2 linked regions of the Paraburkholderia fungorum genome follow. The protein of the gene in region 1 binds, or shares a complex with, the protein of each later gene. Links are inferred from orthologs where the notes say so. Each region holds a gene or a part of one and is shown on either strand. Other genes may lie near its edges.

Region 1 (3,612 bases):
AGTTCGGCGGCACGAAATAGCCATTGTAGGCATGCGAGTCGACGCGAATGCCGGGGCCGCCCGGCATATGCCACGACGTCAAACGGCCCGGCGACGGAATGAACTTGAACGGATCTTCAGCGTTGATCCGGCATTCGATCGCATGACCCTTGAACTGGATATCGCGCTGACGGAAGGCGAGCTTCTCGCCAGCCGCGATGCGGATCTGTTCCTGAACGATGTCGACGCCCGTAATCAGTTCGGTCACCGGATGCTCGACCTGCACGCGCGTGTTCATTTCAATGAAGTAGAACTCGCCGTTTTCGTACAGGAACTCGAACGTACCCGCGCCAAGATAGCCCATCTTCTTGCACGCATCCGCGCAACGATCGCCGATACGGTCGATCAGGCGACGCGCGATACCCGGCGCCGGCGCTTCTTCGATCACCTTCTGGTGACGGCGCTGCATCGAGCAATCGCGCTCGCCGAGCCAGATCGCGTTCTTGAACGAGTCGGCCAGAATCTGGATTTCGATGTGCCGCGGGTTCTCCAGGAATTTCTCCATGTAGACCTGCGGGTTGCCGAACGCACGGCCGGCTTCTTCGCGCGTCATGTTGACCGCGTTGACCAGCGCCGCTTCCGTGTGGACCACGCGCATGCCGCGGCCACCACCGCCGCCGGCGGCCTTGATGATGACCGGATAGCCGACCTGGCGGGCAATCTTCACGATCTCTTTCGGATCTTCCGGCAACGCGCCTTCCGAACCCGGCACGCAAGGCACGCCGGTTTTGATCATGGTCTGCTTGGCCGTGACCTTGTCGCCCATCATGCGGATGGTTTCCGGGCGCGGGCCGATGAAGGTGAAGCCCGACTGCTCGACACGCTCGGCGAAGTCGGCGTTCTCCGACAGGAAGCCGTAGCCGGGGTGAATTGCTTCGGCGTCGGTCACTTCAGCCGCGCTGATCAGCGCGGGCATGTTCAGATAGCTCAGATTCGACGGAGCCGGGCCGATACAGACCGCCTCGTCGGCGAGCTTTACGTACTTGGCTTCTTTATCGGCTTCTGAATAGACGACAACCGTCTTGACGCCGAGTTCGCGGCAGGCGCGCTGGATACGAAGCGCGATCTCGCCACGATTGGCAATGAGAATTTTTTCAAACATAGCGGTTTTTCGACTCATCAATGGGCGCCGGGTTGAATGCAACACCGGCTGCCTCTGAGGATCGGTCGCGCACCCCGGACAGCGGGCACGCGGGCGGCAGGCGCAAAAAGCGCAAAGCGTGCCGCGTTAGCCGACCACGAACAACGGTTGGCCGTACTCGACCGCCTGGCCGTTTTCGACGAGGATTTCCTTCACCACGCCGGACTTGTCCGACTCGATTTCGTTGAGCAGCTTCATCGCTTCGATGATGCAGATCGTCTGGCCTTCCTTGACCGTGTCGCCCACCTGGACGAACGGCTCCGCGCCTGGCGACGGCGCGCGGTAGAACGTGCCGACCATCGGCGAGGTCACCACGTGGCCTTGCGGCGCGGCGACAGCCGGAGTAGCCGGAGCCGCAGCAGCCGGCGCTTCGCCGCCCATCGGCGGGGCCGGTTGCGCGTATTGCGGCGCGTACGAGGCGGACGGCTGGACGTAAACCGGCGGCGCGTTCTTGACGATACGCACCTTGCCTTCGCCCTCGGTCACTTCGAGTTCGGAAATACCGGACTCCGAGACGAGGTCGATCAGAGTTTTCAGTTTACGAAGATCCATCAGGAAGCCCCTTTCAATGCAAAAAGTGCCGGCGCTTGCGAGAGCCGGCTCAAATTAGTCGTGTTTGGATTCAGCCGCGCGACGAGCCGGCGGCGAGCCGGTCGAGCGCGAATTCGAGCGCGTACATATATCCCTTCCAGCCGAGGCCGCAAATCACGCCCTCAGCCTGGTCGGAGAAATACGAGTGATGCCGGAACGGTTCGCGACGATGCACGTTCGACAGATGAATCTCGACGAACGGGATGCCGACCCCCGCCAGTGCGTCCCGAATGGCCACGCTGGTGTGCGTGTACGCGGCGGGATTGATCAGTATGAAATCGGTTTGTTCAGTCCGGGCGGATTGGATGCGATCGACCAGAGCGCCTTCGTGGTTACTCTGGAACGACGCCAGTTCGACGCCTGCGTCCGCTGCGCGGTCCGCCAGCGCCTGATCGATCTGCGGCAAGGTCACGCGACCGTAGACCTCGGGTTCCCGGGTGCCGAGAAGGTTGAGGTTGGGTCCGTGCAGTACCAGCAGTCGCGTCATGGTCGCTTCTTTTTCCGTGGAATTGGGCGCACTTTAGCGCTGATTAGAGAAACTTGTCTAGTTTTCCGGAGGTAAGGAACATTAATGCGATAACCGTGTCACGTCGCCGGGCGTGCATCTTCCCTCAAATTCGCGCGATTTGCGCGCATTTTTGCTCGTTCCGACGGTAACTGAGCGTCAAAAGAATGTGATATTTAAAGCGCGTCGAGCGTCTGTCGAAGGGTCGCAGGGTCGATTTGTCCCAATTTTGTCGACCGAACGTTACCCTTGGCGTCGATCACAACCGTGAAGGGCAAGCCGCCTGCATTGTTGCCAAACGCGCGAGCAAGGTCGGCGCCGCCGAAACCGGTGACGTAGACCGGATAGGCCACTTTCACCTTCTGCAGGAAAGCCTGTACGTTTTTGTCCGAATCGACACCAAGTCCGACGAACTGGATGCCTTTCTTCTTGTACTCGCGTTGAAGTTGCGAGAGAGCAGGCATTTCTTCGACACACGGCCCGCACCACGACGCCCAGAAGTTGACGACGATCGGGTGGCCCTTGAGCATGCTCAGCGATTGCGGCTTACCGTCCACGTTCGTGACTGCCGCGGCCCACAGCTGGTCGACCGCGCTCTGCTGGGAAGCGGGCTGCGCGGCGTGCGCAATTTCGGCGTCGCCATTCATCCAGTGATTGGCCAGCACACCGCCGCCCGCCGCGACGATCGCCACAACTGCGCCTGCCAGAATCCGTCTCGTATTCATTGTCGGTCGGTCTAATTAGTGGGGGAGGCAGCTTCGCTGCTATCGAGCAGCGCCTGAACCGCCTGCAGATTCGCCCGCGCCGTGCGGCCGCGCGCGTCGGCCTTGACTGCGCCGCGCAGGTCGTCGGATTCGTACAGCGCGACGTGGATGCCCGCCGGTTCGGCGTCGCGCCCTTCGTTCAGGGGGCGCCACAGGAAGCTCAGCGTTTCGACGTAGCCGCGTCCCGCGAAATGCCGGGTCTCGGACACGTCATATTGAATGTTGGCGTTCAGAAAGTAGATCGCGACTTCTTTCGGGTTGTCGCAGAACACTTGCAGATGAATGTCCGAATGCTCGCCGGCCGTTCCGCCCAGCACGGCGCCGGTCAGATAGGGATGAAAGGCCGCGAGCCGCTCCATCCAGTCAATCGCGATGCAGCGCAGCCGTCGCAGGAGCGCCGGCTGGCTGTCGCCCTGAAAGAGCGTCTGATATTCGCGGATTTCTTCTTCTATCTGGTCGTTATCCGGCAGCCATTCGCCGGCAACGCGCGTCTCGCCGACAACCTGTCGGGCCGCTTTGCGCTTGGCCGTGGCGTAGTCCAGACCGTCTTCGGCGATCATGCGCGCAGCTGC
Region 2 (10,508 bases), on another replicon or contig:
CCAAACTTCACGGCAAAACGGCCCGTGCGGTTGAACTCGCCATTACCACCATCAAAACGATTACCCCGAAAACGATCACGAAACGCTGATCGTCCGTCGTGCCCGCTCATCTTCCCCGCGCGGTCACTGCGGGCAAAGATGCGGGGAAGTTTCCATTCGAAGGGTATGAAGTCATGAACGTAGGTCTCGTAGGTTGGCGCGGCATGGTCGGCAGCGTCCTGATGCAACGCATGCAGCAGGAAGGCGATTTCGACTTGATCGAACCGGTGTTTTTCAGCACCAGCAACGCGGGCGGCAACGCGCCGTCGTTCGCCAAAAACGAGACCAAGCTCAAAGATGCGACAAGCATCGACGACCTGAAGAAGTGCGACGCGATCATCTCGTGCCAGGGTGGTGACTACACGAACGACGTGTTCCCGAAGCTGCGCGCAGCGGGCTGGAACGGTTACTGGATCGACGCGGCTTCGTCGCTGCGCATGAAGGACGACGCGGTCATCATTCTCGATCCGGTCAACCTCGACGTGATCAAGAATGCGCTGGTCAAGGGCCAGAAGAATTTCATCGGCGGCAATTGCACGGTCAGCCTGATGCTGATGGCGCTCGGCGGCTTGTTCCGCGAAGGCCTCGTCGACTGGATCACGGCTATGACGTATCAGGCCGCTTCGGGCGCGGGCGCGCAGAACATGCGCGAACTGCTGCAACAGATGGGCACGCTGTACGGTGCAGCCAAGGAAGACCTGGCTGATCCGTCGTCGGCGATTCTCGATATCGACCGTCGCGTGCTGGCTGCAATGAACAGCGACCGCATGCCGACCGACAACTTCGGCGTGCCGCTCGCCGGCTCGCTGATTCCGTGGATCGACAAGGATCTCGGCAACGGCATGTCGAAGGAAGAGTGGAAGGGCGGCGCTGAAACCAACAAGATTCTCGGTAAGCCAGCCATGGGCACGCCGGGCTCGATCCCCGTCGACGGCCTGTGCGTGCGGATCGGCGCAATGCGCTGCCACTCGCAGGCACTGACCATCAAGCTGAACAAGGACGTGCCGCTGGACGAAGTGAACAGCATCCTCGCGTCGGGCAACGACTGGGTCAAGGTCGTGCCGAACGAGCGCGAAGCCACCGTGCGCGATCTGTCCCCGGCTGTGGTCACGGGCACGCTGACGGTGCCGGTCGGCCGCGTGCGTAAGCTCGCGATGGGCGGTGAATATCTGTCGGCATTCACGGTCGGCGATCAGCTGCTGTGGGGCGCTGCGGAACCGCTGCGTCGCATGCTTCGCATTGTGCTCGACAAGTAAAGTAAACTACGCGCTCACGACGCGTAGAAAACTCAAGAAGCGTCGCGCTTGCGCGGCGCTTTTTTCATTGTGTGCTCCGAAAATCTTGTCTCTTTCCAATCGCAAAAAAGGGCTGCGCGCTGACGCGGCAGGAGTCCCGATGACCCTTCGACTCTCGTCCCTTCGGGCCATGTTCATTCATCGACGTAAGGGCCGTCTGGCGGCTGCGGCTGCACTGGCTTTGGCGCTAACCGGCGCGGGGCTGGGCAACGCGCTTGCCGCGCCGGATTCGACCGCGAGCGCGCCCGATGCCGCTTCGGTGTCGTATGCGGCGGGCAGTCAATACACGGTGAAGCCCGGACAGTCGCTGAATGACGTGGCGATCGCCGTCACGCAGTCACACGACAAGGCGACGCTCGCGCGGGCGTCGCACGCATTGTTCGACGCGAACCCGAATGCGTTTATGAGCCACGATCCGAGCCGGATGCGAGTCGGGGCGGCGTTGACGGTGCCGGCGCTGGATGCGACGGGTGCGTTGGCGGCTTCGGCTTCGTCGGCGGCCTCGGCTTCTGGGGCGGCTACGGCGACGACTGGCGCGACGCAGGCCAATGCGGCGGCGAGCAGCGCGGCAAGCGCTGTAACGCCCGCAACGGTTTCAGGGACGGCAAGCGCGACCACTGAGGCAAGCTCCCCGGCGCAGGCGGGTGCAGCTGCGAGCGGTGCGATTTCGTCGGCGCCGGCAGCAGGGTCGCAGCCGGCCGCTGTGTCTGCTAGCGACACACGCGCGTGGTCCGGGTCGGTTCAACCGTCAGCGAGCGAACCCGTTGCCGCGACACAGCCGCCGGCTACTGCTGCCGCGCCGGTGTCGGCTGCTCCACTGCCGGCATCGCAGCCGAAAGTCTCCAGTTTGCAGCAGTTGCTCGCGCTGAAAAACCGGGTGCTCATGGAGTTGCAGAAGCACGGCATTGGCGGCGCTCCGGCGGCGGGAGGGGCGGTGGCGACTAGCGGCGTGGCGTCGGCGGCTGGCGCTTCCGCGGCAACCCCGGTTGTGCCTGGTCATGGGGCGGCGACGGCTCCCACGTCGAATATTGGCGGGATGTCGCAACAGAATCTGAGCATCGCGGCAGCGATCGGCGCTGCGCTGGTCGTGCTGCTGACGGCATTGCGTATCCGTCGGCGTAAGCGCGAGAACGTCGCGGCGGCGCAAGCGGCGGCGGCAGATCGCGAGGTGGCGGCGCGGGAGGGCGAATCGCCGGCCATCGTTGCGACTCCCGACGAGACGTCGGTGTCCGACGCATCTGACGACAAGGACGCGGCCGTCATCTCGGCAGCAGCGCTGGCTGCCGCTGAACGCGAGGCGGCTGAGGGCGAGGCTGCGCAACGGGAAACAGCGGAGCGTGAGGCTGCGGAGCGCGAGGCGGAAGCCCGTCACGCGGCCTCGCAGGCGGCGGCCGAGCGCGCGGCAACAGAACAAGCCGCAGCAGAACAGGCCGCAGCCGAGCGTGCCACGGCAGAACGCGTGGCGGCAGAGCAAGCCGCAGCCGATCACGCACGCGCTCAGCAAGCAGAACACGAAGCAAAACAAGTAGCAGAGCACGAAGCCACAAATCACCCGTCACAAGCTGATGCGCTCTCGCAAGAGGCCAACCTGGCCGCGTCCAGCAATGTCTGGGAGGAGTCGCGTGCTACGACGCCCGCATCGGCCGAACCGGTTTCCGGGCTAAACCCGACTACCCCGCCGCCGGTCGACCTCGATTTCAGCCCGGAACCTCTACCTGAGCATCACCACGACCATATCGATGGGGCGACCACCGCAGCGAGCCTCGCTGCCGCGGCAGAACTCGGCGCCGAAGCTTTGCCGCTGACCGCACTCGAGCCAATCGATGAACCCATCCAGCAAGAGGAACTCGCTCGCCGCTTGCAATGGAATGACGAGCCGGCGCCGGGGGCGTCGGCGGAACAACAAGAACTATCGGCAGAGCCGCAAAACAATCAGAACGTACCACCACCTGTGATCGATTTTCCGCAACAACACGCCGAGCCGCATGCAATCGTGCCGCCCGGTCAGCCGTTCAATGACGCAAATCACGCCGACGCCGACGAAGCGAGCGATGTGCCGGTGCCTTCGGTTCCCACCATGTCGATACCGCCGGTGCCGACCGAATTCCCGGCCGATGCCATTGATGCCTTCAGCAGCCTCGACATGCCGCTGCCGCCGCGTATCGAATCGACGGCGGACGACATCCGCGCACCCGTCTCGCTGACGACCCAGCCGGTTGTGTCGCCGGAAACGACCGCCCAACAGGCATTCGCGCCGCGCGAGGACGACGCCCCCCATATCGCCGATGAAATCGCCGCCGGCACCGCAGGCCCGGCTGCTGTCGCGGGCCTCGGTGCAGCCGGTTTCGGCGCGCTGAAGCTCGACTTCGATCTGGAGTTGCCGCCGAGCCCGGCGCAGCCCTGGCCGGCGTTCACCCCGACCGATCTGATCCGTATCGCCCGCAACAAGCTCGATCTGGCCTCCGAGTACATCGAACTCGGCGACCTGTCCGGCGCGCGCACGCTTATCAACGAAGTGATCGAGGCGAACGATCCGGCCACCCGCACCGAGGCTCGCGCGTTGCTCTCGACTCTCGCCCCGTTGTCGTGAAGCGGGTTGCATTAGGCGTCCAGTACGACGGCGCGGCATTCGGCGGCTGGCAGATGCAGCCGCACGGCAATACCGTGCAGAACGTGCTCGAACACGCGTTGGCCGAGTTCGCGCGGACGCCCGTGCGCACGGTGGTGGCAGGTCGCACGGATGCGGGCGTGCATGGAATCGGCCAGGTCGTGCATTTCGACACCGAACTCGACCGCGCCGACAGTTCGTGGGTTCGCGGCACGAATGCGTTCCTGCCGAAAACGATCGCCGTGCAATGGGCCAAGCCCATGCCGGATGAATTTCACGCGCGCTTTTCGGCGTTCGAGCGAACCTATTACTACGTGCTCTACGTCAATCCCGTGCGCTCGCCGATGCTGGCGACGCGGGCCGGCTGGGTGCATACCCCGCTCGATGTCGACGCGATGCGTGCGGGCGCCGCGTATCTGATCGGCGAGCACGATTTTTCGTCGTTCCGTTCGTCGCAATGTCAGTCGAAAACGCCGATCAAACACCTGTATCAGATCGACGTCAGGCAGCAGGGCGATTTCATCCACTTCCGCTTCAGGGCGAATGCTTTTTTGCATCATATGGTGCGTAACCTGATGGGCTGCCTTGTCAGTATCGGACGAGGCAATTACCCGCCCGAATGGATGGCCGAGGTGCTCGCGGCTCGTAGCCGTGATTGCGCCGCGCCGACGTTTATGCCGGATGGGTTGTATCTGGCGCAGGTGGGCTATCCTGAGCAATTCGCCGTGCCCGCGCCGCAGACTGGCAGCGTGCCATGGAGCACTGTATGGACCGAGCAGGCGCAAACATGAAAGCAACCGAAAATCTGGTGAATTCCGCCGATGCCGCCGCGCCGCAGCAGCGCGCGCCGCATCGCACGCGAATCAAATTGTGCGGGCTGTCGAAGCCGGAAGATGTCGCACACGCGATCGATCTTGGCGCCGACGCGATCGGCCTCGTGTTCTATCCGCCGAGCCCGCGCTCGGTGAGTGTCGCGCAGGCGGTCGAACTGGTGCACGATGTGCCGCCGTTCGTGTCGGTGGTCGGCCTGTTCGTCAACGCGACGCCGGAGTGGATCAGCGAGGTGGTCAGCAATGTCGGGCTCACGTTGTTGCAGTTCCACGGCGACGAGACGCCGGAGCAGTGCGAAGCGCTCGCCAGCGTTGCGGGTTTGCCTTGGTTGCGTGCGTTGCGGGTTGCGGCGGATACTCAGCCGGCTGATTTGGTAAAATCAGCTTCCAACTATTCAGCAGCCAGCGGCCTCCTGTTCGACACCCATGTCGAAGGCTATGGCGGCGGCGGGAAGGTTTTCGATTGGTCACTTATTCCAGCAGAGCTCGCGCGTCGGGCCGTTTTGAGTGGTGGGTTGAACGCGCAAAACGTCAGTGATGCGATCCATCGCGTGCGCCCGTACGCGGTCGATGTCTCGAGCGGCATCGAAGTAGAGGGCGCCAAGGGCGTGAAAGATCACGCCCGGATGGCAGCGTTTGTACGCGCAGTGCGCGCGGCAGACGCCGAATGATTCAGGCGGCCGGTTTTCCTCCTGCGAAAACCTGGCGCCACACTGATAAGAGTGATCACCATGTATAACTTGCCTGACGAAAGAGGCCATTTCGGCCAATATGGCGGCGTGTTCGTCGCTGAAACGCTTGTGCACGCACTTACCGAGCTGCGTGAAGCGTACGAGAAATTCCAGAAAGATCCTGAGTTCGTCGCGGAATACGAGCGCGAGTTGAAGCATTTCGTCGGCCGTCCGTCGCCGATTTATCACGCGAAACGCTGGAGCGAAATGGTCGGCGGCGCGCAGATTTTTCTGAAGCGCGAAGACCTGAACCACACCGGCGCCCACAAGATCAACAACGTGATCGGCCAGGCATTGCTGGCGAAGCGCATGGGCAAGCCGCGCGTGATCGCGGAAACGGGCGCAGGTCAGCATGGCGTGGCGACAGCTACCATTGCCGCGCGTTTCGGTATGGAATGCGTGGTCTACATGGGCGCGGAAGACGTGCGCCGTCAGGCCGCTAACGTGTACCGGATGAAGCTGCTCGGCGCCACGGTCGTGCCGGTCGAATCGGGCTCGCGTACGCTGAAAGACGCGCTGAACGAAGCCATGCGCGACTGGGTGACGAACGTCGAAAGCACGTTCTACATTATCGGCACGGTGGCTGGTCCGCATCCTTATCCGATGATGGTGCGCGACTTCCAGCGCGTGATCGGTGACGAATGCAAGGTGCAGATGCCGGAAATGGTGGGTCGTCAGCCAGACGCCGTGATCGCGTGCGTTGGCGGCGGTTCGAACGCAATGGGTATTTTTTACCCGTACATTGACGACACTTCGGTGAAGTTGATCGGCGTCGAGCCAGCTGGTGACGGCATTGAAACCGGCCGTCACGCGGCGTCGCTTCTTGGCGGCACACCTGGCGTGTTGCACGGAAACCGTACCTATCTCCTTCAGGACGAAAACGGTCAGATCATGGAGACGCACTCGGTGTCCGCTGGTCTCGACTACCCGGGCGTGGGTCCCGAGCATGCGTGGCTAAAAGACAGCAAACGCGCTGAATACGTCAGCATCACCGACGAAGAAGCGCTTAAAGCGTTTCACGACTGCTGTCGCATCGAAGGCATTATTCCGGCGCTCGAGTCCAGTCACGCGCTGGCGTACGCCGCGAAGCTCGCGCCGACGCTGCCGAAGGACAAGGTCCTTCTGGTCAATTTGTCGGGCCGTGGCGACAAGGACATGCATACGGTCGCCGAGCGATCGGGCATTCAGTTCTGAGCGCCGCGACGATGCGTGACGAGTTCGACGAGCCGCAGCAGGCGATTGAAACGACGAGTCCGGCCACCGACGTAGCGGTGGCCGAGGCGCCCGCGCCTTTGCTGGCGCAGGTGCCTGCCGGCATTCAGCTGTTGAACCGCGATTTTCTGACCGATGTGGCGAACATTCCGGACGGGTCGATCGATCTGATCGTCTGCGACCCGCCTTACGGATTGGGCAAGGACTACGGCAACGACTCCGACATGCGCACCGGCGAGGATTTTCTCGCATGGACGCGTGCCTGGCTCGAGCTGGCGGTTCCGAAGCTCAAGCCGTCCGGCTCGCTCTACATTTTCTGCACCTGGCAGTATTCGCCGGAAATCTTCAGTTTCCTGAAGACCAAACTCGTGATGGTCAACGAGATCATCTGGGACCGGCGCGTGCCGAGCATGGGCGGAACGGTGCGCCGATTTACTTCGGTGCACGACAACATCGGCTTTTTCGCGGTATCGAAGGATTATTTCTTCGATCTCGATCCCGTCCGCATCCCGTACGATGCAGTCACGAAGAAGGCGCGTTCGCGTAAGTTGTTTGAGGGAAGCAAGTGGTTGGAGCTTGGCTATAATCCAAAGGACCTCTGGTCGATATCGCGGCTGCATCGGCAACACGCCGAGCGCGTCGCGCATCCGACCCAGAAGCCGCTGGAAATCGTCGAGCGAATGGTGTTGTCCAGTTGTCCGAAGGGCGGGCGCGTGCTCGACCCGTTCATGGGCAGCGGCACTACCGCCGTCGCTTGCGTCCGTCATCAGCGCGAATTCGTCGGCTATGAGATCAATGAAAGTTACTGCGCGATAGCGCGCGAGCGCGTCAGCGCCGCCGCTGCTCCTCCCGTGGCTCGCCGTGCCAAAGGCAAGGCGGCCCGGCAAGCCGAAGTCCAGTGAGCGAAGCGCTGCTCAAGTCAGCGCGCGCAAATCACGCGCAGTAGCCCAAATTCGAGAAAATTCCATGTCCCGTATCAAGAACACGTTTGCCGCGTTGTCCGCTGAAGGTAAGAAAGGCCTGATTCCGTTCATGACGGCCGGCGATCCGGACCCAGCTCGCACGGTCGAATTCATGCACGCGCTCGCCGCTGGCGGCGCGGATGTGATCGAGCTCGGTGTGCCGTTTTCCGACCCGATGGCCGATGGTCCGGTGATTCAGCAGTCGTCCGAACGCGCTTTGGCGCATGGCGTGTCATTGCGTCACGTACTCGCCGACGTCAAGCGATTCCGTGAAACAAACGACAAGACTCCGGTCGTGCTGATGGGTTATGCCAATCCTATCGAGCGGATGGGCGCCGAAGCCTTCGCGAAAGCCGCGCAGGATGCTGGCGTCGATGGCGTGCTGGTTGTCGATTACCCGCCGGAAGAGTGTGCTAACTTCGCTGATCAGATGCGATCTGCGGGGATCGATCCGATCTTCCTGCTTGCGCCGACTTCGACGGACGAGCGTATTGCCGAAGTTGGTAAAATCGCCAGCGGCTATGTCTACTATGTGTCGCTGAAAGGCGTGACCGGATCGGCAAATCTGGACGTTTCCAGCATCGCGAGTAAAATCCCGGCCATCAAGTCGCGCGTACCCCTGCCGGTGGGCGTCGGTTTTGGCATTCGTGACGCGCAAACGGCGCGTTCGGTGGCCGAAGTGTCCGATGCCGTCGTGATCGGCAGCCGTATCGTCCAATTGCTCGAACAGGCGGCTCCCGAAACCGCCGCCGAAACGCTCACGCGTTTCATCGCTGAAGTGCGCGAGGCGCTCGATAGCGTCGCGACTGCCCGATAACAGTTATTTTGTCGCTGTAGTGTGTGCGGCGGGTTTATCCCGCCGTTTGCACGACTGTTGACCCCAGAAGGATTCAATATGAGCTGGCTCGATAAGCTGCTGCCGCCAAAAATCAAACAAACCGACCCGAAGAACCGCAAGGGGATTCCGGAAGGCTTGTGGATCAAGTGTCCGTCATGCGAAGCCGTGCTGTATCGCAACGACGTCGAGGCGAACTTGCATGTTTGCCCGAAGTGCGACCATCACATGCGGATTGGTGCGCGCGAGCGGCTCGACGGCCTGCTCGATCCGGAAGGGCGCTACGAAATCGGCCAGGAAATCGTTCCGGTCGATGCGCTGAAGTTCAAGGACAGCCGTAAGTACCCGGATCGTCTGAAAGAAGCAATGGACGACACCGACGAAACCGACGCGATGGTCGTGATGGGCGGTGCGATCCACACGATTCCCGTGGTGGTGGCGTGCTTCGAGTTCTCGTTCATGGGCGGCTCGATGGGTTCGGTAGTCGGCGAGCGCTTTGCGCGCGGCGCACAGAACGCGCTCGAACAGAAAGTGCCGTTTATCTGCTTCACCGCTTCGGGCGGCGCGCGGATGCAGGAAAGCCTGCTCTCGCTGATGCAGATGGCGAAGACCACGGCCATGCTGACGAAGCTCGCCGAAGCCAAGCTCCCGTTCATCTCCGTGTTGACCGATCCGACGATGGGCGGTGTGTCCGCGAGTTTCGCGTTCCTCGGCGACGTGGTGATTGCCGAGCCGAAGGCGCTGATCGGCTTCGCCGGCCCGCGCGTGATCGAGCAGACTGTTCGCGAAAAGCTGCCGGAAGGCTTCCAGCGCGCCGAGTTCCTGCTGACGAAGGGTGCGGTCGATATGATCGTCGACCGTCGCAAGCTGCGGGAAGAGATTGCCCAATTGATGGCGTTGTTGAGCCATCAACCGGCCGACGCGGTCGCTTAAACATTCGATCGCACGGAAATTGACAGTGGTCCGCTGCTGAAGCGCGGCCCTCTCAGGCAGGAAAAGTAGTTAAAAATAGCGCGCCGCGTGAGTGATCAAGCGGCGCGCTGTCATTTCCGGGATAATCACGGTCTCGCAACGCGGCGGAGTTGTCCCAGTAGCTTGAGCGTGGCTTTGTGCGCATAAAGTCTGCGTCAGGCGTCGCTCCAGGGTCAAAGCCGGGCCGCCCCGCGCTCATCCGTACCACCGCCTAACCGATTTACTCGCGATTCACTCGATGACCACATTCCCCTCCCTCGACGCGTGGCTCACGCACCTTGAATCCGCGCATCCTGTCGGCATCGACATGGGTTTGGGACGCATTAGCCAGGTACGCGACGCGATGCAACTGTCGTTCGCGTGCCCGGTCATCACGGTCGGCGGGACGAACGGCAAGGGCTCGACGTGCGCGATCCTCGAATCCATTCTGCTGCGCGCCGGTTTCACCGTGGGTTGCCACACGTCGCCGCATCTGCTGACGTTTAACGAGCGCGCGAGGGTGAACGGCACCATGGCGAGCGACGCCGAACTGCTGCTGCACTTCGAAGCGGTCGAAACTGCGCGCCTCAGCCTCGCCGAGCCGGTTTCGCTGACTTACTTCGAATTCACAACCTTGGCGATCATGAGCCTGTTCGCATCGCGCGGACTGGACGCAGTGATTTTCGAGGTGGGCCTAGGCGGCCGGCTCGACGCGGTGAATATCCTCGATACGGATTGCGCGATCATCACGAGCATCGATATCGATCACACGGAATATCTCGGTGATACGCGCGAGAAAATCGCGTTCGAAAAAGCAGGCATTTTCCGTCCGGGCAAGCCGGCGATCTGCGCCGATCCGGTACCACCGCAATCGTTGATCGACCATGCGGAGAAAATTGGCGCCGAATTGTGGTTATTTGGCCGCGATTTCCGCTACGAAGGCCAGGCGGGCAGCGAGCGCCAGCAATGGAGTTACGTCGGTCCGACCATGCGTCGCTCGGCACTCGCCTACCCGGCATTGCGCGGCGCGAATCAGTTGATCAAT

The links.
Region 2: the proteins of accB (region 1) and accD are in contact, whole or in part, in a solved structure (PDB 8UXZ), measured with the Escherichia coli proteins. The link is inferred for Paraburkholderia fungorum from one-to-one orthologs.

What each region holds. Positions count from the first base shown.
Region 1 is NZ_FNKP01000001.1:3,411,090-3,414,701, reverse strand. Bases 1-2,816 are described here. They hold accB (acetyl-CoA carboxylase biotin carboxyl carrier protein), read right to left. Parts: upstream 1,733-2,816; coding sequence 1,268-1,732; downstream 1-1,267. Other genes in these bases: BLS41_RS15125 (TlpA family protein disulfide reductase), read right to left, coding at 2,453-2,816; aroQ (type II 3-dehydroquinate dehydratase), read right to left, coding at 1,803-2,258; accC (acetyl-CoA carboxylase biotin carboxylase subunit), read right to left, coding at 1-1,141. Outside these bases: more of BLS41_RS15125, read right to left, coding at 2,817-3,001; BLS41_RS15120 (UDP-N-acetylmuramate--alanine ligase), read right to left, coding at 3,013-3,612. UniProt on the Escherichia coli protein: This protein is a component of the acetyl coenzyme A carboxylase complex; first, biotin carboxylase catalyzes the carboxylation of the carrier protein and then the transcarboxylase transfers the carboxyl group to form malonyl-CoA.
Region 2 is NZ_FNKP01000002.1:41,238-51,745, forward strand. The notes cover bases 7,755-10,508. They hold accD (acetyl-CoA carboxylase, carboxyltransferase subunit beta), read left to right. Parts: upstream 7,755-8,572; coding sequence 8,573-9,445; downstream 9,446-10,508. Other genes in these bases: trpA (tryptophan synthase subunit alpha), read left to right, coding at 7,755-8,494; folC (bifunctional tetrahydrofolate synthase/dihydrofolate synthase), read left to right, coding at 9,723-10,508. Outside these bases: asd (aspartate-semialdehyde dehydrogenase), read left to right, coding at 174-1,295; BLS41_RS16420 (motility hub landmark protein FimV), read left to right, coding at 1,435-3,924; tRNA pseudouridine(38-40) synthase TruA, read left to right, coding at 3,921-4,733; BLS41_RS16430 (phosphoribosylanthranilate isomerase), read left to right, coding at 4,730-5,443; trpB (tryptophan synthase subunit beta), read left to right, coding at 5,504-6,697; BLS41_RS16440 (DNA-methyltransferase), read left to right, coding at 6,709-7,617; more of trpA, read left to right, coding at 7,682-7,754.